Regions from separate parts of the Pseudoalteromonas sp. ECSMB14103 genome, predicted to be linked through region 4. Evidence: predicted binding sites of a transcription regulator. Region 4 holds the regulator's gene; each other region holds the start of a gene.
The links. The regulator LexA, encoded in region 4, represses DNA repair genes until DNA is damaged. The targets are predictions, from matches to a motif close to TACTGTATNNNNATACAGTA.

Region 1: a site for LexA is predicted at 2,351-2,370, ahead of RF53_RS04640 (SulA-like leucine-rich domain-containing protein). Genes of this name have one in related genera too.
Region 2: a site for LexA is predicted at 3,132-3,151, ahead of ruvC (crossover junction endodeoxyribonuclease RuvC). Genes of this name have one in related genera too.
Region 3: a site for LexA is predicted at 3,482-3,501, ahead of RF53_RS17380 (DNA topoisomerase III). Genes of this name have one in related genera too.

Annotation. Positions count from the first base shown of each region.
Region 1 is NZ_JWGY01000001.1:976,047-982,011, forward strand. Features, by position in the region: gene RF53_RS04625 (VC2046/SO_2500 family protein) at 34-561, shown strand; gene RF53_RS04630 (DUF6172 family protein) at 757-1,059, shown strand; gene RF53_RS04635 (YchJ family protein) at 1,374-1,853, opposite strand; gene RF53_RS04640 (SulA-like leucine-rich domain-containing protein) at 1,883-2,326, opposite strand; gene RF53_RS04645 (tetratricopeptide repeat protein) at 2,615-3,070, opposite strand; gene RF53_RS04650 (NCS2 family permease) at 3,190-4,482, shown strand; gene RF53_RS04655 (hypothetical protein) at 4,632-5,390, opposite strand; gene cysB (HTH-type transcriptional regulator CysB) at 5,682-5,965, shown strand, end outside.
Region 2 is NZ_JWGY01000007.1:172,730-178,694, reverse strand. Features, by position in the region: gene RF53_RS12940 (ABC transporter ATP-binding protein) at 1-579, shown strand, start outside; gene RF53_RS12935 (ABC transporter permease) at 569-3,070, shown strand; gene ruvC (crossover junction endodeoxyribonuclease RuvC) at 3,200-3,724, shown strand; gene ruvA (Holliday junction branch migration protein RuvA) at 3,727-4,344, shown strand; gene ruvB (Holliday junction branch migration DNA helicase RuvB) at 4,352-5,359, shown strand.
Region 3 is NZ_JWGY01000014.1:1,013-6,977, forward strand. Features, by position in the region: gene RF53_RS17370 (tetratricopeptide repeat protein) at 1-80, opposite strand, end outside; gene RF53_RS17375 (M20 metallopeptidase family protein) at 193-1,506, shown strand; gene RF53_RS17380 (DNA topoisomerase III) at 1,529-3,469, opposite strand; gene RF53_RS17385 (flagellar motor protein MotB) at 3,629-4,549, opposite strand; gene pomA (flagellar motor protein PomA) at 4,552-5,319, opposite strand; gene RF53_RS17395 (exodeoxyribonuclease VII small subunit) at 5,614-5,856, shown strand; gene ispA ((2E,6E)-farnesyl diphosphate synthase) at 5,859-5,965, shown strand, end outside.
Region 4 is NZ_JWGY01000013.1:25,982-31,946, reverse strand. Features, by position in the region: gene ctaD (cytochrome c oxidase subunit I) at 1-1,224, opposite strand, end outside; gene coxB (cytochrome c oxidase subunit II) at 1,224-2,366, opposite strand; gene lexA (transcriptional repressor LexA) at 2,782-3,399, opposite strand; gene RF53_RS16935 (PaaI family thioesterase) at 3,576-4,019, shown strand; gene RF53_RS16930 (hypothetical protein) at 4,021-4,401, opposite strand; partial or broken gene RF53_RS16925 (hypothetical protein) at 4,648-5,118, shown strand; partial or broken gene RF53_RS16920 (endonuclease) at 5,120-5,569, shown strand; gene RF53_RS16915 (S41 family peptidase) at 5,716-5,965, shown strand, end outside.

The DNA of each region.
Region 1 (5,965 bases), on a different contig from region 4:
ATATTCATTACTCATTCCAATCGGCTAAAGTCTATGCAAATCGATGATTTGTTAATCACAGAGCAGCAATTAAGTACTCGGTTAAACCAAAGTGTACATGCAGACCGCCGTGGTGAATTTTCATTGCTGTTAGCAATGCTTTCACAAGATGCTTTAGATTTTAGTCAATTTCATTTACCTAAAAGTGAAATTGAAGATAACACAACTCAAGAAGCGCAGTTAAGAGAGCAATTAGGAGCAGGACCAAAGCAGCCATTAGCACCCAGTGAATTTAATATGCTAATTGGGCAGTTTAATGCACAGCGTTTGTCTTCGGTTGGTGAGAATAAAGGCATGGCCGATATAAAGCTAAATCAGTGTTTAAACCCTGAGCCCTTTTCGATTAGAGATGATGTAAACCACATACCCCTACCCATTATAGATAATTGTGAACTTGCTGTGCGCAGGCGTTTACAAAAAGACGAAATAGAAATAGATAATCCTAAAATGGATGTCGCAGGCTTTTATGACGTTCTAACAGACGTAAATCAGCGTGAACCATTACATTTGACGATGGCATAATTTATGATTTCATCAAATAGTGTCTAGTTACACTACCCATCACTGATTAAATTTTACGACTGCACCAAATCCGAATTGACTAAAAATTGATTTAATGTAAAAAAAGCATCCAAAAATTAAATGCAATTGCTATAATGGCTACAAATGGTATGACATGAATGCCGTTATCATTAAACCAAGGTAATTAGGAACGTAATGAAGAAAACATTCACGCTAAATCACGAGAAAATCAAATACCCTCGTATGGTTGATGCTGCAAAGCATGAAGTGAAAAAATATTTGAAAAGAGAGCGCAACAAAACTCTACCAGAAGATGCAGATTATTGGGCATTTGACTGTAAGTTTGGTAAAACGGTTGAAGATGCGCAAGTGGTTCATGTAGCTGAAATCAGCAACTGTATTAGCGATATTGAAAAGCAAGAATTGATGTCTTTTTACTTAGAAATATTGGCAAAACCTGCACAGCGTCAACAGCTAGACCTTGATAACGACGAGTAATAATTAGCGTTTGTGCATATCAAATTATTTAAATGGGCCATTGGCCCATTTTTTATGCCTATAGATTACCTTCAAGCTTTTTTCTTTTGAGCTCGCTCAAAGTATTTTACATCGTTTTAGGGCTTTAACTGTTGAATTGTTATTAACACTACCTTTTCCCTCAATATTAACCACTTCATTAATAGGGGTAGTACTAAACCTAAAAGTTATAGAGGAAGTTGTGTTTAATAAATTTCCGAAGCTACGTATTAAATGTGAGTATTTAATTAGCAACGGAGTGAAGTAAATAATGTACTTCACTTAAAAAGAGGGGATTACGCGCTATGGCATTTTTTGTATTTTTTTGCGCTGCCACAAGGGCAATCATCATTCCTGCCAACTTTTATATCAGCGACCGGAAATATAATACCATCGAGATATCGCCACTGGTGTTGCTCTCTTATAAATTGAGAGCGCTCATGTAACACACAATATAGGTTTTGATAAAAATAGGTAGCTTTAAACTCAACGACCCCTTTATTTTCATCGCTGTTTGTTTCAATAACAGATAAGCTTACAAATCGACAACTGGTCGCAAATTCTTTAATTTCATTTACAGGGTTTTCAGCTTGCTTTTCACTTGCATATGTTTGGTATACGTATTTAGCATTTTTTTGTACGTAAGCTGTATACCTAGAGCGCATTAACTGCTCGGGTGTTTCTGCTTGTTTATCACCTAATAGCAGTGGTTCACAGCAATCTTCGTAATTTTTTTGGTTTCCACAAAAGCAAGTGTTGTTATTTAAATAATTCATAATTGTTACATAAGATTTAAAACATCATTTTAGCAAGCTTGCTGTATGTAAGGTATATCAAGTACGTCAGAATTTTTAGTAAAACAATATAACTTTGTTTTTGTGTTACTTAAGTTAAGCGATAAGTTGCTCAATAACTGATTGTTTAACATATCAGTCCATGTAATGACCGCTGCAAAGTTACCATTATGCAGTGCGCTACGCAGTACATATTCTAGATTTACTAAATGTTTTTGCCTAATGACTAATAGTTTACTTGTGTCTATTGAACATGAATCAAGCAAAGCTTTACTAGGAACATGATCTGGTGCGATTAACAAAGTCCAAGCATTTAAACTATTGTACTGGTGTAGCACCTTTAACAGCTCAAACGTTGCCGATATATCATCTTCGATTTGAATCACGTTAACACAATCAGATAGTTTGTCTTGTTGATAGCTTTTTACTGTTCTTACGGTTATTGGCTGTAACATATTATCTCGCTCACTGGGTTTATATACAGTACGCGTATACAGTAGTTTATACAGTGTTATGGCGCAAGTGTTTTTTTGCTATTTTTTTATACAAATTTATATTCTATTTTTAAGGATATATATTTTAATGTTTATATTGTTGATATTTATCGCTTTTATTTAAATTGGAATGTTAGTGGGTGAGTGTTTTTTATACAGGTTGAAAAGGTTTGCTTACGTTTTTTATAAATTTAAATTATAGCTCTGTACTGTATACAGTACTTTTACGAGCTAAGTTTCGGGCTTTTACTAAGGGGCAGGGGGGATTAAATGGGCATATTGTAATTGATGAATTTGTTCATATAAACTGGCTGCATAACATTGGGCATCCTTAAAACGCTTTGTTTCTATATATTTTCTTAAATCAGCAAGCGCAACTGTAGCTGGCTCATGACCCTGGCTACTCGATAAGCTAAGCCAAGCAACTCCATGAAATACACTTTGTGGAACACCTTGGCCTTTTACAAAAAACAAGCCTAAATAAAATTGCCCTCGGTGATCACCAGACATTGCCGATAAACGCATCCACTTTGCAGCTAAAGCAGGCTGGTTATTTTTTAAATAATATAGCGCCTTATTCAGCGTACTTTGTTGAGAGCTATCATTTTCAGGTGACGAATTAGTATCGCCTGGTTGTGTCACAAAAGACAAAATATTGTCTAATTGTTGTTCTAAATCATAACCTGTTGGTGTGGTTTTTATCATATGCTGTCATTCGGTATAGTTAACTACTTCAATAGTTTAGTATATCGCAAGGTAAAATGTCCTGAAAAATATACTTTTTATGATAAAATCTCGCTACTTTTTATTGTTGTAAGTTCATTATGTTAGAAGCTTTATTTAAAATTAACGAAAATGGGTCCACGGTTCGACGAGAATGCATCGCCGGAATGACTACTTTTATCACAATGGTTTACATTGTATTCGTGAACCCTGCGATGTTAGCAGAAGCGGGAATGGATCAAGGTGCTGCTTTTGTTGCTACTTGTATTGCTGCTGCAATAGGTTGTTTTATCATGGGGTTATGGGCCAATTACCCATTAGCTTTAGCACCTGGCATGGGGTTAAACGCCTTCTTTACGTATGGCGTTGTATTAGGTATGGGATACACCTGGGAAGCTGCGTTGGGCGCAGTATTTATGTCGGGTTGTATATTTTTATTATTAAGTTTATTTAAGGTTAGAGAATGGATAATAAATGCCATTCCATTAGTTTTAAAACGGGCTATTGCGACAGGCATTGGCGCATTTTTAGCCTTAATAGCACTTAAAAATGCAGGCATTATTGTGGCAAGCCCCGCTACATTTGTGCAGTTGGGTGACATAACATCTGCGGGACCGTTACTGGCTATATTTAGCTTTTTTATTATTGCGGCATTGTTATATCGTGATTTTAAAAGTGGAGTGTTGATCAGTATTTTATTGGTTACTGCTATCTCACTTGGTTTAGGTTTAGTTGAATACCAGGGAATTATTGCTGCACCGCCTTCAATTTTACCTACTTTTATGCAGTTGGATTTTGCTGCTGCTTTAGAACTTTCAATGCTTAGTGTTATTTTTGCATTTTTGTTTGTCGATTTGTTTGACACGTCAGGTACTCTTGTAGCTGTAACGCAAAAGGCTGGTCTTGCAGATGAAAAAGGAAACATGCCACGCTTAGGACGTGCACTCAGTGCCGATAGCTCAGCTACCATTGCAGGTGCAATGTTAGGTACCTCAACAACCACATCTTATATAGAGTCAGTTGCGGGTGTATCTGTTGGTGGGCGTACAGGTTTAACTGCAGTGGTAGTTGGTTGCTGCTTTTTGCTAATGATGTTCTTTGCACCGTTAGCTAATATGGTACCAGCTTATGCAACAGCGGGCGCAATCTTATATGTTGCTGTACTTATGTTACAAAACCTAAAGTTTGTGGATTGGGACGATATGACAGACGCTATTCCAGTAGCCGTTGTGCTGTTAATGACGCCGCTTACGTTTTCAATTGCGCATGGTATTGCGCTTGGCTTTATTTCATATACGGCGGTTAAGTTGCTTTGTGGTAAACGCAGTGAAATAACAATTAGTGTATGGATATTAACCGTGTTATTTATTGTTAAATTCGCGTTTTTATCATAAATAACAAAGTTTTGTTTTGATATATAACTACCAGCGACGTTATGTGATTTATCCCTGTTGGGGAAGCTAAACTCTCGGTTATAAAATTTAATGCTAAAAAAGCCCATACACAGTATGGGCTTTTTTTATTATTCAGTGGAAAGCTGCTGTTACCATTTCTTTTTTGGAGCAAACAGCACATCTAAATCGTCTTGTTCTTGCTCGTTTTTCTTTTTTAGGGCGCTCGCGTTAGATGCTTTTAGCTCGACGCTAATTTCCTCTAAGTAACGTTCCACTTCTTGACGTTTAGCATTTACATATTCGTCTGAATAAGGCACTGCACTAAGCGTTGCGTAGGCTTTTTCAAAATATTGTCTAGCAGAGCCAACCATACTCGCAGAACGTGCCGAAATACCGCGTTTAATTTGGCTTTCTATATTTATTTTAAGCTGTAATTTCTCAAGTAGTTTGTCTTCGCCTGTAAATACTTGGCTATTAACACGGCCCTTAGTGTGTTCAGAACGTAGGATCACACGTAATTTTTTAATCCCTTGAATTAGCGCAACAAGCTGTTTGTCGTTACTTGGTAATGCTAGTGACTCACTACTGGTTCCTTGCACCGGGTTAGAGAGATGCTGTTTCATTTCTTCTAAGCGGCTCTTTAGCGCTTTTGAGGTTGGCGAATGCGTAACCATTGTTTTGAGTGCTTCGGCAATTCGGCTTTGTAGAACCCTAATAACGTTTTCAGATAGCGGAATATTAGCCTGGTTCATTAATGCTTCTTCAGTTTCTTCAATGATCGCCTTTTGTTTTGTGAGTTCTTTTCGGCGCTCATTTTCTTGTTTTTCTTTGTGTTGCTGAACAGCACTTACCCAAAGTGCAATCACAACCAAAGCAACTATAAGGACAATTATAATAGACACGATCATGGTGTAATTCTCGGATTCATAACCTAATTTTTTAATATTACATTAAATATAAGCCATCGGGGTAGTTTTGCGCGAATTAACTTCAAATTAGGTAAATTAACTGTCGTTAAATATAAGGACTATGAGATTAATTCGTCTAATCTTGGCTACCTCAAGTATATTTATTATGCTAGCCTTGAGCACCACTTCGATAAATGCACGCTATAAGCTTAATCAACGCTACCAGTAAAACTGATCTAGCTTTATAGAATTGCCTTTATTTATAATAAATTACAACGTAAAAATGCAACCATGAAATTACAACAACTCAGATACATAGTAGAAGTACAAAATCATAAATTAAATGTTTCAGCAACGGCTGAGAGTTTATTTACCTCACAGCCTGGTATTTCTAAACAAGTACGTATGTTAGAAGATGAGTTAGGTGTTCAAATTTTTGGGCGAAGTGGCAAGCATTTAACGCATGTAACTAGTGCCGGTGAAGATATTATAAATATCTCGCGAGAGATACTTTCAAAGGTAGAAGGTATAAAAGCGGTAGCTAACGAGCACACATTACCAGACCAAGGTAAGCT
Region 2 (5,965 bases), on a different contig from region 4:
GGCACGTCGGGATCAGGTAAGTCTACTTTGTTGAGTTTATTAGCAGGCTTGGATACAGCGACTAATGGCGAAATATTTTTAGACGGTGAGCCGCTTCATGATTTAGATGAAGAAGCGCGTGCAGCACTTCGTGCCGCTAAAATTGGTTTTGTATTTCAGTCTTTCATGTTGGTGCAAAGCTTAACCGCTCTTGAGAACGTAATGTTGCCTGCAGAACTAGCGGGAAAAAGTGATGCTAAGGAGCAGGCACTTGCTTTGCTTAAAAAAGTAGGCCTAAGCCACCGAACAGATCATTACCCATCTCAGCTTTCGGGTGGTGAGCAACAGCGTGTTGCTATTGCCCGCGCTTTTATTGGTACACCCAAAATTTTATTTGCCGATGAGCCTTCAGCTAACTTAGATAGTAAGAACGGCAAAATGATTGAGTCGCTGCTGTTCGACTTAAATTCTCAACATGGTACAACGCTTATTTTAGTGACGCACGATGAAGGACTCGCTCAAAAATGTGAGCATATTATTCAGATAGAAGCGGGCTTACTTGTAAAAAGTGAAGCAGAGGACGTTGCAAATGTGGGCTAAATTAGCGCTTAAATTATTTGCGCGAGAATTTCGAAGAGGTGAGCTAACGGTAATTAGTGCAGCTATTGCCTTAGCGGTATTAACTGTACTTACCTTGTCTATGGTGACAGATCGAATAGCACAAAGCATTGCACAAAAAAGCAGTGCGTTTATTGCTGCTGACCGAGTATTGGCAAGCAGCCATGCCATTGACACCGCTTTTATTGAGCAAGCTAAAAGTCAAAACTTACAAACCGCGCAAATGGTGTACTTCGACACCATGTTATTTGCTAATGACGAAATGCAATTTAGCTCGGTGAAAGCAGCGTCAGACGCATACCCGTTAAAAGGGCAGCTAAAAGTAAAAAACACATTACTAGGTGAAACGGTTATTGCAAACGATGGCCCAAATCCAGGCAATGTATGGCTCAGTGAGTCTGTTTTTTACTCGCTAAACATTGATATTGGCTCGCAAGTTGAGCTAGGTGCTGCGTTATTTAATGTTGAAAAAGTGATCGTTGAGGAGCCTGATGCGCCATTCAATGTATTTTCAAGTAGCCGTCGTGTATTAATAAATATTGCAGATGTGCCAAAAACAGAGGTTGTTCAGCCTGGGAGCCGTGTTTTTTATCGTCAGCTCTATGCCGGTAGTGAAGACGACATAAACAGCTTTTATGACTGGTTAAAGCCACAAATGAAAGAAAACCAACAATGGTACGGTGTTAAAGACCGTCAATCACCAATTTCAAACAGTTTAAACCGAGCAGAGAGTTTTTTATTGTTAGCGGGTTTACTAGGTATTATTTTGGCTGCAGTAGCGATTGCTGTATCAGCCAAACGATACTGCGAGCGCCAATATGACCCAGTTGCGATGATGAAAACATTAGGCGGCAGTCGCTCAATGATCCGCAAAATTTACATGCTTCACTTATTGCTTGTATGTGCAATGGCTGTGAGTATAGGTTTATTGATTGGTTACGGCTTGCAAGAAATAGCCACCGGATACCTTTCAAAAAGTATGGGAAGCGAATTGCCCATGGGTGGATTTAAGCCTTGGCTTGTAGCAATTAGTACGGGTGTAATTTGCGCCGTTATGTTTTCTATTAAACCGTTATTTGATTTGTTCGATATTCCGCCGCTTAGGGTACTGCGTCGTAATTTAGGTGACAAACTAGCGGTGAGCCGCATGCACTTGGGTATGAGTGCATTGACCGTGTTTTTGTTAATGTGGTTATTTAGTAACAATATAAAAATAACGCTAATATTATTTATAACCACACTAACTTTAATTGGCGTGTTGTTTTTAATATCTAAACTTATATTTGGCGGTGGCCGAAAACTGGGTTTAAAACCAGGTAATAGTTGGTCATTGGCTATTGCGTCGATTCAAAAGCGTGCCAATGTAAATGCAGTTCAACTTATTAGTTTTTCGCTCGCCATTAAACTGCTTCTGTTTTTAGTTGTGCTTAAAAATGACATGATTGCTGATTGGCAGTCGCAATTACCAAGCGATGCGCCCAATGCATTTTTAGTTAATATTACGCAAAACGACCTTGAACCAATCAATAATTACCTTGCTGAGAAAGACATTTTAGTGTCTGACTTCTACCCAACGATTCGAGGGCGTGTTAACGCGGTAAATGGTGAGTTGGTTGCACGTGAAGTATCTCTTCAAGACAATGAGAAAAAAGATGAAGAAGCGCGTTCGGGTATTGGCCGTGAGCTAAACTTAACGTGGCTTAAAGATGTACCGGCTCAAAACGAGATAATTCAAGGTGAATGGTTTGGTGAAAACGCAGTGGCCGAGGCATCAGTTGAAGAGTCGATGTTAGAGCGCCTTGATGTTGAAATTGGCGACACACTTACCTTTTTAATTGGCGCGCAGTCGTTCGATGCTAAAATTACCAGCGTTCGCACAGTTAACTGGGCAACGCTTAAACCCAACTTCTTTATTATACTCAGCCCAGATGTACTTAAAGACTTTCCGGCGACTTATATTTCGTCGGTTAGGATAGAACCTGAGCAAAAGCGCGACTTTAGCCAACTGTTGCGCACCTATCCAACCATTACTGCAATCGATGTAGACAACTTTGTAAAGCAAATACAAACCACAATATCGCAAGTCTCACTTGCTATTGGTTTTGTACTTGCCATTGTTGTTTTGTGCGGTGCATTAGTACTCATTTCGCAAGTGCAAGCGAGCTTAGGTGAACGCATGCAAGAAATTGTAATTTTAAGAACATTAGGTGCTAAAAGCCGTTTAATTAAAAATGCGACCTTGTACGAGTTTTTATTATTGGGTGGGTTAGCCGGTTTAGTTGCTGCATTTTTTAGCGACTTAGCGCTTTTGATTGTGCAGCAACAAATGTTTGAACTTACGGGCAAGCTTCATCCACACATATGGATTATAGGCCCGCTTGCTGGTGGTTTATTTGTAGCCGGGTTGGGTTATTTAATGATTGCCCGTACCCTTAAACAAAACACCCAAGGGTTAGTTCGCGCTTTAGGGTAAACTAACTATTATTGCGTTTAAAATGCTCGCTATTTAAGCGAGCATTTTTGTTTTTGCTTGGTACTGGTATTTTATACAGTACTCTGGCATTATTAGCCTAATTTACAATAAAAACAACGAGAATGTGATTTGGCCATTATTTTAGGGATCGACCCAGGATCGCGTTTGACTGGTTACGGTGTAGTTGCTCACCAAGGTGCTAAATTTACTTATTTAGGCAGTGGTTGTATAAAATTAGCCGATCATCCTTTTCCGGTACGTCTTAAAATGATTTACCAGGGCATCACTCAACTTGTTGAGCAGTTTTCGCCTGAAACGTTTGCTATAGAAAAAGTATTTATGGCTCATAATCCCGATTCTGCATTAAAACTTGGCCAAGCGCGTGGTGCTGCCATTGTGGGTGCTGCAATGGCTGATTTGCCAGTGTTTGAGTATTCGGCAAGGCAAATTAAACAAGCTGTAGTAGGCAACGGTGGTGCAGACAAAAGCCAAGTCCAGCATATGGTAAAAAATATTCTAAAATTACCAGGTACGCCTCAAGCCGATGCAGCAGATGCATTAGCAATAGCAATTTGCCATGCTCATTCAGAACAAAATTTAATTAAACTAGCGGGCAGCGCAAGCAAAACCGTTAGAGGACGCTTAAGGAAATAACAATGATAGGCCGCTTAAATGGTATTTTAGTTGAAAAACAACCCCCCGAAATTTTACTTGAAGTAAGCGGCGTGGGTTATGAAGTACAAATGCCAATGACCTGTTTTTACGACTTACCAAAAGTGGGTGAAAACACGATTGTTTATACTCATTTTGTAGTGCGTGAAGATGCGCAATTACTGTTTGGTTTTAATAATAAAACAGAGCGCGCATTATTTAGAGAGCTTTTAAAAGCTAATGGGGTAGGGCCAAAACTCGGGCTCGCTATTTTATCGGGAATGTCGGCGCAACAGTTTGTTAGCTGTGTAAATAATGAAGATGCTACATCGCTGGTTAAATTACCGGGTGTGGGTAAAAAAACAGCTGAACGTTTAGTGCTTGAGATGAAAGACCGTCTAAAAGATTGGGGTAATGATTTATTTACACCATTTAGTGATAGCGCAGTGATAGAGCCTCACAGCGATGCATTAGTTGCTAATAATGCAGCGGATGATGCCGTTTCTGCACTTGTTGCATTAGGGTATAAATTGCCACAGGCACAAAAAGCAGTAAAATCGGTGAGTAAACCGGATATGTCTACTGAGGTTCTTATAAAAGAATCTTTAAAATCGATGTTGTGAGTAACCCATGATTGAAGCGGATCGCTTAATTGACGCGACTGAAAAAACAAATGAAGACTCGATTGACCGAGCAATTAGGCCAAAACTGTTGGCTGATTACCGAGGTCAACCGCATGTTAAGCAGCAAATGGAAATATTTATTGAAGCTGCACGCAGCCGCGATGAAGCGCTTGATCATTTATTAATATTTGGTCCGCCAGGTTTAGGAAAAACCACGCTGGCGAATATTGTAGCAAACGAATTAAACGTAAATATTAAAACCACCTCAGGACCTGTACTTGAAAAAGCAGGCGATTTAGCGGCACTTCTTACAAACCTTGAAGAAGGCGATGTACTGTTTATCGACGAGATCCACAGGTTAAGCCCACAGGTTGAAGAAATACTTTACCCTGCAATGGAAGACTATCAGCTTGACATAATGATAGGAGAAGGCCCTGCTGCACGTTCTATTAAACTGGATTTGCCGCCATTTACGTTAATAGGTGCTACAACACGTGCAGGCTCACTCACATCGCCACTGCGTGACCGCTTTGGCATAGTGCAGCGTTTAGAGTTTTATTCAGTAGAGGATTTATCGCATATAGTGGGCCGCTCAGCTCATTATCTTGATTTAGAAATGTGTGACGATGGCGCTAGTGAAATAGCTAAACGATCACGGGGTACGCCGCGTATTGCTAATCGTTTATTGCGCCGTGTGCGAGATTATACTCAGGTTAAATCTGATGGCACTGTAAATGCAGACGTCGCGCAGCAAGCACTCGACATGATTGACGTAGATAAAAGCGGTTTTGATTATATGGATCGTAAATACTTATTAGCCATCATTGAAAAATTCATGGGTGGTCCTGTAGGGCTCGATAATTTAGCCGCTGCCATTGGTGAAGAGCGTGAAACAATAGAAGATGTTATTGAGCCGTTTTTAATTCAACAAGGGTTTATTCAGCGAACGCCGCGCGGCCGTATTGTGTCTGACAATGCGTACCATCATTTTGGCTTGTTACCTAAAAAAGACTAATTATAAACACCTTTCCTAAACCCTTGCTAAAAATTAGCTTTAGCAAGGGCACTTTCTTTTATAACGTATTTTATCTACGAAAAGTTATTTTCTTTATCATTAACTAGCCTATTGCAAGTAAATTCAACGTAGTTTGCGCTGACAATAGCTGTTTGAGATAGATTTATTATCCAGCGTTCAGGTTAACCAACAATTCACAGGGCGTTAAGGCGTGTGTGGCTATTGTGCCTTTCATAAAATTCAACTTAGTCAGTGCTGACTATGACTGTTTAGGTTTAGTCCAAAATTTCTGGCTCAATAAACAATATTAAATGAATCCGTATATTTTGGTGTAGGCCAAATTTCAGGTAAAAAAAAGCCCGCAAATAATGCGGGCTAACAACAAGTTAAAGGAAGTAATCTGGGGGAACCATGTTTTACACTGTTAGGTTTTATGCAAATAGAGTAAAACAATGTAATACGACTTAAAATCATATTACTAAGAACAGGACATAATGAAACAGTTTCATTTAATGCGCTAGCTCGGTATGGAAGAATAATACGGAATATCTAAAAATTGTTCAAACTAGAAAATTTGTTTTTTCAGATAAAAAAAACTAATGTATT
Region 3 (5,965 bases), on a different contig from region 4:
AGTAATACTAATTTTTGTTGTGATGTTTCCCCAAGGACCTGTTGAAGGTTTTGTGCATTAATACTTACTATATTACTCATTGAATTGATTGCCATACTTATCTATTTAGGGTTTTATATGGTGATTAACATAATAAATACAAGTCGTATAACTAAATCACTCGGCATACATTACCAATTAATGAGGCAAATCATGAAACTATCTTACCTTAGCGCTGCATTTTTATTTGCAGCTCCGCTTTTGCAAGCCAAAGGACTTGACCTAGACCTAAACAAAACAATGCCTAGTATTGAAAAGTTTTACCTCGATTTACATCAATCGCCAGAACTTTCATACAGCGAAAAAAAGACAGGTAAAAAAATAGCTAACCAACTTAATATGCTTGGATTCGAGGTTACAGATAATGTAGGTGGGTATGGTGTTGTTGGTATTTTTAAAAATGGCAATGGCCCAACAGTTATGATACGCACTGATACGGACGGTTTACCTATTACCGAGCAAACAGGTAAACCCTACGCTTCAACTGTAAAAGTTGTTGACGAGCATGGTGCAAAAGTTGGTGTTATGCATGGCTGTGGCCATGATATTCATATGAGCTCATTTATAGGCACTGCCGAGCAACTCATTACTCATAAAAATAAATGGAAAGGTACATTAATGATGGTTGCACAACCTGCAGAAGAGGTTGGAGGTGGAGCTAAAGCGATGTTAAATGAAGGTTTATTTAGTAAATACGCAAAGCCCGACCACGTTATTGCATTGCATGTTAGTGCCAGTGTCCCTGCTGGTAAAGTAACTATGAAAAATGAATATACCATGGCAAGTGTGGATTCTGTTGATATTAATATAAAAGGTAAAGGTGGCCATGGCGCGTACCCTCATACCACTATTGACCCGGTAGTTATTGCTGCGCGCACAGTACTTGCTTTACAAACGATTACAAGTCGCGAACTTTCACCTTTAGAACCATCTGTTATAACAGTCGGTTCTATACATGGCGGCTCTAAACATAATGTTATTTCTGATGAAGTGAAACTGCAACTTACACTGCGTAGTTACAACCCAGATGTACGCAATGCGCAAATAGCTGCAATAAAACGCATAACCGCAGGTATTGCGCAAAGCGCTGGGCTTGATGAAAGTGATTACCCTGCTGTTATAGTCCATGAGGATGAATCAATTCCATCTACTTATAATAATCCTTCGCAGACTAATATAGTGCGAAGTGCTATTAAAAATGCGATAGGCGACACAAACGTACTTGAAACCCAAGCCGTAATGGCAGGTGAAGACTTTGGTCTTTATGGCCGTACCGACGAAAATATCCCAATTACATTATTTTGGTTAGGCGGAGTTAACCAACAACAATATGCAAAAGCGATGAAAAATAACGAAACACTTCCTTCATTGCACTCAAGTAAATTTGCACCAGATTACAAAGTAGCTTTACCTACTGGTATAAAAGCCATGAGTAATGCGGCAGTTGCATTATTTAATACAAAATAAATCCCACTTAAGGGCTCAGCCATTAAACTTTTGTTGAGCTCTTTTTATAATTAGATTTTTTAAATGGTGCTTTTTTACTGCGCTTGGCAAAACGATTTTTAGGCGGTGTTTGGGGCAGTTTTGAAAATACATGGCTATCGCAATTAGCTGCTTGCATTACAAAGCCTTCAAGCTCCACCAGCAGCGGTTGTAAAAATTGTTGGTAGCTCATTGCTTGTTGAGCAATGCTGCCTAAACTCGCCTCCCACTTTGCTGTTAAGTCAGGACTTGCTAAGCCTTCAGGCAAAACACTAATTAATGCAAGGCCTGTTTCGGTGGCTTTGATTGTTTTGCCTTCACGCTTTAAAAAACGCCGTTTAAATAGCAACTCTATAATGCCTGCACGAGTAGCCTCTGTACCTAAACCATCAGTATCTTTTAATATTTTTTTGATATGTGGATCTTTTACATAACGGCTAATCCCCGTCATAGCACCTAGTAAAGTTGCATCAGTAAAATGAGCGGGAGGTGAAGTAAGCTTTTCTACTACATCACCTTGTGTACATACCAGGTCCATCCCTTTTTCAAGGTAAGGTAAAGTAGCCTCTTCTTTTAATTCTGATTTACCCATTAATACCTTAAACCCCAAACTGACTTCTTGTTTAGCGTTGGCTTTAAATAACCCACCAGCAATTGTCACCTCTGCTTTAGTTTCGTTATAAATATAGTCTGGGTAAAACTGGATCAAATAGTGCCTACAAATAAGCTGATACACTTTTGCTTCATCCTTGGCTAAGCTAGCTGACTTTAATTGCTTTGCCGTAGGTACTATAGCGTGATGCGCAGCTACTTTTGAGTCATTAAAGCACTTACTGCGCTGCTTAGTATTTGCACCATTTACTAACTCCACTTTTTGACCGTCATTAGTTGCAATTGCTTTTAAAATTGAAGGTGCATCTAAATGATGTTCTTTAGGCAAATATCGATTATCTGAGCGAGGATAAGTAATTAATTTATGGCGCTCATAAAGTGTTTGGCAAATATCAAGCACCTGTTGGGCAGCCATACCAAATGCCTTTGCTGCATCTATTTGCAGTGCTGATAGATTATAAGGTAGAGGTGCACTTTGCTTTTTTTGTTTTTGTTCAAGCGATGTCACCTCTCCTGTTTGATTAGTGATACGCGAAGCCACGTTTTCGGCCAATGCTTTATTTAGCACTCGCCCCTCTTCATCTTGATAAGGTTCGCAAGCTTTACTCGGTACCCACTTTGCTTTAAATACCTGCTTCTCAGGAGTAACTAAACTAGCTAGCACCTCATAAAATGGTTTTGATATAAAATTAGCTATTTCTGTGTCACGATTTACCACTAAGCCCAAAATTGGCGTTTGTACGCGCCCAACTGATAGTACATTACCAAACCCTGCTTTTTGTCCCGCTAAAGTATAAGCCCGAGTGAGGTTCATACCAAAAAGCCAATCAGCTCGTGAACGTGCAAGTGCTGATACACTTAGTGAAATAAATTCCCGATTAGAGTGCATACTACCAAGCGCTTTTTTAACTGCAGCTAAGTTTAAATCGCTTATAAGTAGACGCTGAATACCTTGCTTTTTAGCTTTGCTTATTTTGGCTTGTTCTATCACTTCATCTACAAGTAACTGCCCTTCACGGTCGGGATCGCCAGCATGAACTAACGTTGATGCCTGTTTGATTAGCTTTTTTAAAATAGTTAATTGCTTACGAGTTTTAGGTTTAGCTTTTAACTGCCATTGCTCAGGTACTATAGGGAGATGTTCTAATTGCCATTTTTTATAGCGTTCATCGTAATCATCAGGTTCAGCTTGTTCTAACAAATGGCCAATACACCACGAGACACAATCACCATTTGCGACTTCAATGTAACCGTCGTGTTTTTTATGTGGTTTTGGGAGCGCATCTGCAATTGCACGTCCAAGTGATGGTTTTTCTGCGATGTAGAGTTTCATGCGCCGGCCTACAACTGGTTATATAAACAGTATTTTAGCATAACTATTTTAAAGAGGGGGAGTTTTTGATTTATTGTCGGTTCAATAAATAGAGACTGGTAATAATTTGTAAAACTCAAAGCTGGGCTACTAATTAAGCCCAGCTTTATAATTTGAGAATTACCTCACATCAATAGGGTCAGACTCTTTTGCTTTACCTTGTAATATAGATATTTCAACTCGGCGATTCCTGCGCCGGTCTTCATTTGTCTCGTTAGGCACAAGCGGCCGAGTTTCAGCCCGCCCTACAACCATCATTCGTGTTTTATCAAACCCTTGAACTGTTTGCAATTCGCTAGCAACAGCCACTGCACGCTTAGACGACAAATCCCAGTTATTTACGTATAACTCATTTGATACCTGAAAATCATCTGTATGCCCTGATACTGTAATTTCACCTGGTACGTCTTTTAAAAGTTCGCCAATGTCTTGGATAATCGGTTTAAACTTAGGTTGTAAAAAAGCACTGCCCGAAGGAAACGAGCCATTTTCTCTAATACGAATAATAATTTGCTGACCTAATGATTCAAGTTCTATTGCACCATCTATTATTTGCCTTTCTAACTGCTGCGCTATTTTTTTAACTAGCTCATTTGTTTGCTCTTGATCTGCAGCGGATATTGCTTGCTCTGATGATTGCTCTTGTGAGGTACTTCTAGATTCACCACCACGTTTATCGCCTCGCTGTTCTTGCCTGCCGCCCGCTGAACTTTCATCACCAGCCTGAAATTCTAGCATTTGTTGTGTCATTTCAACGGTTTGCTGTTGAATAGTTTCAATGGGTGTAGGCTCTGGCTTACCTGGGGTAAATTCCATAGCGATAACCGATGTCCCTTTTGGGATATCTTTAACTTCGATTTTATTTTGCACACCAAAAGCAAACTTCATAGAACCTGCAATTTGCTTGAATTTAAGTACATCCATTTCTGAGAATGCCAATAAGAGTACAAAAAAGCACATCAATAGCGACATTAAATCAGCAAATGTACCCATCCAAGCAGGCAAACCCGGTGGTGGGCATTTGCACTCTTCATCAGACATGGTTACTCCTCGGTATCAACTTTACGCTTAGACTCAGCCAAGTAGTTTTTCAAAATACCTTCAATAACTTTGGGGTTTTGACCATCTTGAATTCCTAAAATAGCATCAAGAATCAAACGTTGATTCATCGCTTCTTCGTCTTTACGCAGCTCTAGTTTTACCTGAATCGGAATTGCTACTACATTCGCCAAAAATGCACCATATAGAGTGGTCAATAGTGCCACGGCCATTGCAGGTCCAATAGCTTTGGGGTCGTCCATGTTTGATAACATGGCAACGAGGCCTATCAATGTACCAATCATTCCCATTGCGGGAGCTATGTCGGCAAGTGCTTTAAATAAGCCAGCACCTAGTTCATGACGGGTCGTGGTTAGGGAAATATCTTTTTGGAGTGTAGCGCGCACAACATCTGCGTCATGACCGTCAACAAGCATGTCAACGCCTTTACGCATAAATGGGTTTGGGATTTCAGCTTCTTCGAGCGCTAAAAAGCCACCTTTACGAGCAGAGTCCGCAAGCTCTACTGCTTTTTCTATTAACTCTTCAGGCGACTCAATTTTAAACATGAATGCCTTACCAACCACCTTACCTATCCCTAAAAACTGAGACATAGTGAAGTTTGATAAAACAATAAACAGCGAGCCACCAAATACAATTACACTTGAAGGCGCATCGGCAAACATGCCCATTTCACCGCTACTACTCATAAACATAGACATGACAATTAAGCCTATTGCGCCTAGGATCCCTATTATGGTTGCTAAATCCACATTTCCTCCAGAGATTTCATGTTTAAATGCCTTATCATAAACTTTTTATTATTAACTGCTTATCGGCAACATACTGAATTGCTTAAGTCATTTTTGAAAATAAACATAAAAGTTATATTTATTATTTTATATCAAGTTAGACGCTCTGCCTAATTATCGAGTTTTCCTGACTAATAACACTGATTAACACGCGATTAATCGTGCTAAATGTAAAAAACTCATATCATCCTTTGACCTAGTTTAGCATTCCCCCTAAAATTGGCTCCTAAATTTATCATGTAAGCTGAAATAAAGATGGCGACTAAAAAACCTGAAAACTTAAGTTTCGAAAAAGCACTAGAAGAATTATCAACAATTGTTAGTGAAATGGAACAAGGTGATTTATCGCTTGAACAATCATTAAAGCAGTTCGAGCGTGGTATTGCACTCGCTGGTGCGTCATCTGAAAAACTACAGCAAGCAGAACAAAAAGTATCTATTTTAATGGGTAATAGCGAAAAGTCAGCACTTACAAACTTTAATAATGATATGGAATAGTTGTGAGCATAAAAGACTATATTGAACGTGCTCAGATAGATGTAGCTACTACACTCAATAGCTACTTTGAACAACCGCTCGATAGCGATAAAACAATAAAAGAAGCCAC
Region 4 (5,965 bases):
GGCCATGATTGAAAATACCGCCCCTGTCACTAATACATAATGAAAATGAGCCACTACAAAATAAGTGTCGTGGTATTGAAAATCAGCGGGAGTAATAGCAAGCATCAACCCTGAAAAACCACCTAATGTGAACAGCACTATAAAAGCAATACTGAACATCATAGGGACTTCAAAGCTAATAGAACCGCGCCACATGGTGGCTACCCAATTAAATACTTTCACGCCGGTAGGTACCGATATCAGCATTGTGGAGTACATAAAAAATAGCTCTGCAGCTACCGGCATACCGGTGGTAAACATGTGATGCGCCCACACAATAAAGCTTAGTAATGCTATAGATGACGTGGCATAAACCATAGATGCATAGCCAAATAGCTTTTTACGCGAAAAAGTAGGCACTATGGTTGAAATGATACCAAACGCTGGCAAAATCATGATGTAAACTTCGGGGTGACCAAAAAACCAAAATATATGCTGGAACATCACCGGATCGCCACCGCCGGCAGCGTCAAAAAAGCTAGTCGCAAAATATTTATCGGTTAAAACCATGGTCACCGCCCCTGCCAAAACGGGCATAACAGCAATGAGTAAAAATGCCGTTATTAGCCATGTCCATACAAACAGGGGAAGTTTCATCCACGTCATGCCAGGTGCACGCAAATTAACTATAGTCACAACCACATTAATAGCACCCATAATTGAGCTAATACCCATTATGTGCACCGCAAATACAAACAAGGCAGTATTGTCGTTACTGTATGTGGTTGAAAGCGGAGCATAGAAGGTCCAGCCAAAAGCAGGACCTCCTCCAGGCATAAATAAAGAAGCAAGCAAAATTAAGAATGCGAAAGGTAAGATCCAAAAGCTCCAGTTATTCATTCTAGGTAATGCCATATCTGGCGCACCTATCATTAACGGTATCATCCAATTGGCTAATCCCGTAAAGGCAGGCATAACGGCGCCAAACACCATTATTAAACCGTGAACTGTAGTCATTTGATTAAAAAAGTGGGGATCGACCAACTGCAACCCTGGCTGAAATAATTCGGCCCTGATCACCATAGCCATGGCGCCACCAATTAAAAACATGGTCAACGAAAATATTAAATATAAACTGCCAATATCTTTATGATTTGTTGTATAAAGCCAGCGCTTAAAGCCTTTAGCTGGATGATGAGCATGATGCGCTTCATTGGCGTTTGGTTGTTCTGCTATGCTACTCATTAGTTAGCCTCCACGTCGGCATCAAGTGCTGCTTGAATCTCACTAGGCTGAATAACATCACCGGTATCGTTACCCCATGCATTTCGCTTGTAAGTAATAACCGCAGCCAATTGTTTTATAGATAACTGCTTGGCAAATGATTGCATTGCCGTACCTGGGCTCCCATGGATAAGTATGTCTATATGACCTTTGATATCGCCAAGTACAATTGGGCTGCCTTTTAGAGCCGGAAATACGCCCGGTAGCCCTAACCCTGTAGGTTGATGACATGCTGCACAACTTGCCATGTATACTTGAGCGCCCAGCTCCATTAGCTCTTCTTTAGGTAATGTTTGATCAAGTAAAGCGGCATCAGCTAAAGCTGCTTGTTGCTTAGCTTGTTTAGCATCGGCCAACCATACTTTAAAGTCAGCCTCAGATTTGGCCTCTACCACAACGGGCATAAACCCGTGATCCTTACCGCACAGCTCGGCACACTGACCCCGGTAAATGCCTTCTTCGTTTATGTTGGTCCATGTTTCGTTAATAAAGCCTGGGTTGGCGTCTTTTTTAACGGCAAAGTCTGGTACCCACCAAGAGTGGATAACATCATCTGAGGTCATTAAAAAACGAATTTTTTGATTAATTGGCAGTACGAGGGGTTTGTCTACCTCAAGTAAATAATTTGGGTTTTTATCAGCTAAATTAGTTATTTCATCCTGAGGAGTTGCAAGCATTGAGTAAAACTCTACATCTTCTCCCATATATTCATAATGCCATTTCCACTGTGAACCTGTAACTTTAATTGTTAAGTCGGCTTTACTGGCATCTTCCATAGCGATTAAGGTTTTTGTAGCTGGCACTGCCATTGCAATTAAAATAACAAATGGAATGGCGGTCCAAAGAATTTCTACTTTGGTGCTTTCGTGGAATTGAGCGGGAACCGCTCCTTTAGATTTGCGATGATGAATGAGTGCCCAAAGCATAATGGCAAACACTATTATCCCAATCACACAACATATAAAAAATATGGTCATGTGTAATTCGTAAACATTTTCACTTATATCTGTAACGCCCTTACGCATATTAAATTGGCTATTTGCCAAGGCTAACTGCGGAAAAACACACAATATAAGCCACAAGGTACAACTAAGTTTACCCATGTGACGACTCCTTTGATGCTGTTGCTAGTGCAAAGCGAAGAGGCATACGGCTTAAACGCCAATTCGTTATTTTTATTTTTTTATTAATGCCGTTTTATTTATAAAAATTGGCATTCACTGCGCTAGCAAAAGTTTATTGTGTGTGCTCAAAACTTAAAAGCGATGAGTATTGCCAGCGTCAGCTTATTAACAATTAGTTAATATTTAACCACCATGCAAGTTTTTTGTATTAAAAACAAACAATAAATATATAAAAAGTAGAGAGTTGACTTAGTTGAACATAGAAGAAAATGGCTCAAATCGAGAGGTGGTAAGGGCTAAGGATGAAATGAAAGAGTGTGAATAAAAAAAAAACAAAATTTTAAAAATAAAAAAAGCGCACCAAAAAAGTGCGCTTTTTATAAAATAAGAAAAACTACATCCAGTCCGCGTTACGAATTACACCCACTGCTAAGCCTTCAATGTTGAACGACTCAGTTTCAAGATCGACCTTAATTGGTGCAAACTCGTCATTTTCGGCATGAAGCAACACCTGACGACCCGCTTTTTCAATGCGTTTTACGGTTACATCGTCATCAACACGGGCAACCACAACTTGACCATTTTCAGCCACTTGTGTTTTATGCACAGCAAGTAAATCGCCATCCATAATGCCTATATCTTTCATACTCATACCATTTACGCGCAGTAAAAAGTCGGCAGCTGGTTTAAACATTAATGGGTCAATTTTACAGTGGCTTTCAACATGTTCTTGCGCCAAAATAGGTGAACCTGCCGCAACTCGGCCAATAAGCGGTAAACCTAATTGTTCTGGCTCCTCTTCTTCAACAAGTTGAATTCCACGGCTTGCGCCAGGTTTCATTTTAATCACCCCTTTTTTGGCAAGGGCTTTTAAATGTTCCTCAGCGGCATTTGCACTTTTAAACCCTAACGTTTGTGCTATTTCGGCACGTGTAGGCGGCATACCAGTGTCTTTAATAAACACTTTAATTAATTCGAGTATTTGAGCTTGGCGTTTAGTTAATGGGCGCATACAACTGGTTTTCCATACAGTACATTTAACTGTGAGTATATACAGTTAAATAAAAATCGCAAATTTAAATTATCCGTTCAAATAGCTAAATTACTTCCTTACGTGTACATTTTAGAGGCTTTATAAAATAGCCTATAAAAATAGTAACTTGCTACAATAAATTTAAAGGAATCTATATGAGTATTTGGCATCAACCCATTACATTAGCATTGTGTAAACAATTGGACGAAGGCATTAATGGCCAAGGGACGCTAATGAAAACCATGGGGATAGAAATAACAGAGATAGGCGACGATTACTTAGTAGCAACTATGCCTGCAATCCCTGCACACCATAACCCTATTGGCATGGTTCATGGCGGCGCAAACGTTGTACTCGCCGAAACCGTAGCGAGCTATGCTGCTAATTTTGTGGTTGATTTCACAAAGTTTTACTGTGTTGGGCAAGAAATAAGTGCAAGCCATTTAAAGGCTTCTCGCAATGGTACATTAACAGCAACAGCACGCGCATTTCATATTGGAAAACGAAGCTCTGTTTGGGAAATAAAAATCACAAACAGCCGCAACGAGCTGTGCTGCGTATCGAAAATGACCGCAGCCGTTGTTGAGCGAAAGACGTAAGTTATTTTTCGAGAGGGTAAATTGTTATTTCCATACCCGCGCCAATAGCAGATATACGCAGTAGTGTATCTGCATGTAAAGCTTGATTAAAACATTTTGGCGACGTGCCTGACTCAAACCCTATATCAAACGTTCTACGTGAGCAGCTTAACCATTGCTTTAATGCATTGCGTGAACATGACTCAATAAGCTCACATATATGGTTTATTGCTTTGTCTGGTGATTTTACATCGCCAGCTACCTCAATACGTGCTAATTGACGGTATTCGTCTTTGTCATAATGTAAAATCGTTGCGACTTTTTTTAGGTCGGCCACCAGCACACTAATATCTTGTTTTGACTCAAGCTCTAGATCTACATTTAAAAATTGAATTTCCGACATTGTCTCGTATTTATCCTCTAATGGTTACCATGCAAACTTTAACGCAGTTTTACCTTTATACCAAATCAACACCCTATAAATAGACGTTTTATATGGTAATACTCTTATTTTAGAGTGCGATTGCTACTTACAATTGGCGCTATTGTGCTGAAACGCTATTTTAATGCACTAGTGCGACATTTTGTCGCACTCACCTTGCTCAACCATCGCGTAAAATGTTTTGTAAAAATAATAAGATAAACACACATGAAAAAAATTTTTAAACCAGCACGTAAACTTCATAAATGGTTGGGCTATTTATTAGGAATACAAATACTAGCTTGGTTGCTTGGCGGTTTGGTTATGAGTGCTATTCCGCTTGAAAAAGTACATGGTAAACACTTAGCAACACGCACCCTGGCTAACCCCTTTAAAAGCAGCGATTACGTCGCATCAATTGATAATATTGTTTCACAAGTAACTAATCCGACTAAGATAACCTTTGCGCATTTTTTATCTACCCCACTTATAACTGTAACCAGTGAAGGCAACCCTCAAAGTTTTAATGGCATGACTGGGCAACCATTCAAAGCCCCCAACAAACAGCAAATAATTGCTAATGCACACGCGCATTTACTTATTGATGCTCAACCAGTAAGTACAACTTTATTAGGTTTAGGGCCAAGAGAAAGCGGTTATAAAAAAGATGTATGGAAAGTACAATTTAACGATACATTGTAATACATTTACCCGCTCAGGCAAAGTAAACAAGCGCGCTTTACGTATTGAATGGGAGCATATTGTATCGGCATGGGAGTTTGGGCATCAACTACAATGTTGGCAAAATGGTGGGCGGAAAAACTGTCGTAAAGTCAGCGAAAAATTTCGAAAAATGGAAGCTGATATAAATAACTTAGCCCCCGCAATTGGCGAAATAAATGCTGACCGCTCTAATTATCGTTTTGGCATGCTAGGTGGAGCCGCGACTCAATACGGCCAATGCGATGTAAAAGTAAACTTTAAGCAACGTGTTGTTGAGCCACCATTTTATGCCCGTAAAAAAATTGCCGACGCCTATGCTTACATGCAAAAAACCTATGGTTTAAAAATTTCAAAACAACAACAAAAACTTTTTAATGCGTGGCAAAAGCAAGACCTAGCACTAAAAAGCACTATACAAAAAATGTAATGATATTCCCGCTAATAAGCGAACTTAAAATACTGCTTTACCAATAAAAAATGACACAATTATTTACATAAAGAAAAAGCAAAACGTTGAATAAATAATCAGGTGTTGTAGTATTTTAAACAACTTATTTACAGGAAGTACCGAATATGTTTAAAAACAACACTCTATCGCTTGCAATTATTAGCGCGCTCTCAGTTTTTGCTTTAACAGGTTGTGGTGGAGGCGGAGGTAGCAACACTACACCAGCGCCTGTCACGCCACCTACAAGTAGCACACCGACATGGACTGCCGGTGTATTTGAACCTTCAGACGAACTCAAAAACTTTTGCGAAAACCCACGTACAGGTAACGACCCGTTTAATAATAATGAGCCTTACCCTGACCAAGCTGGTTCAG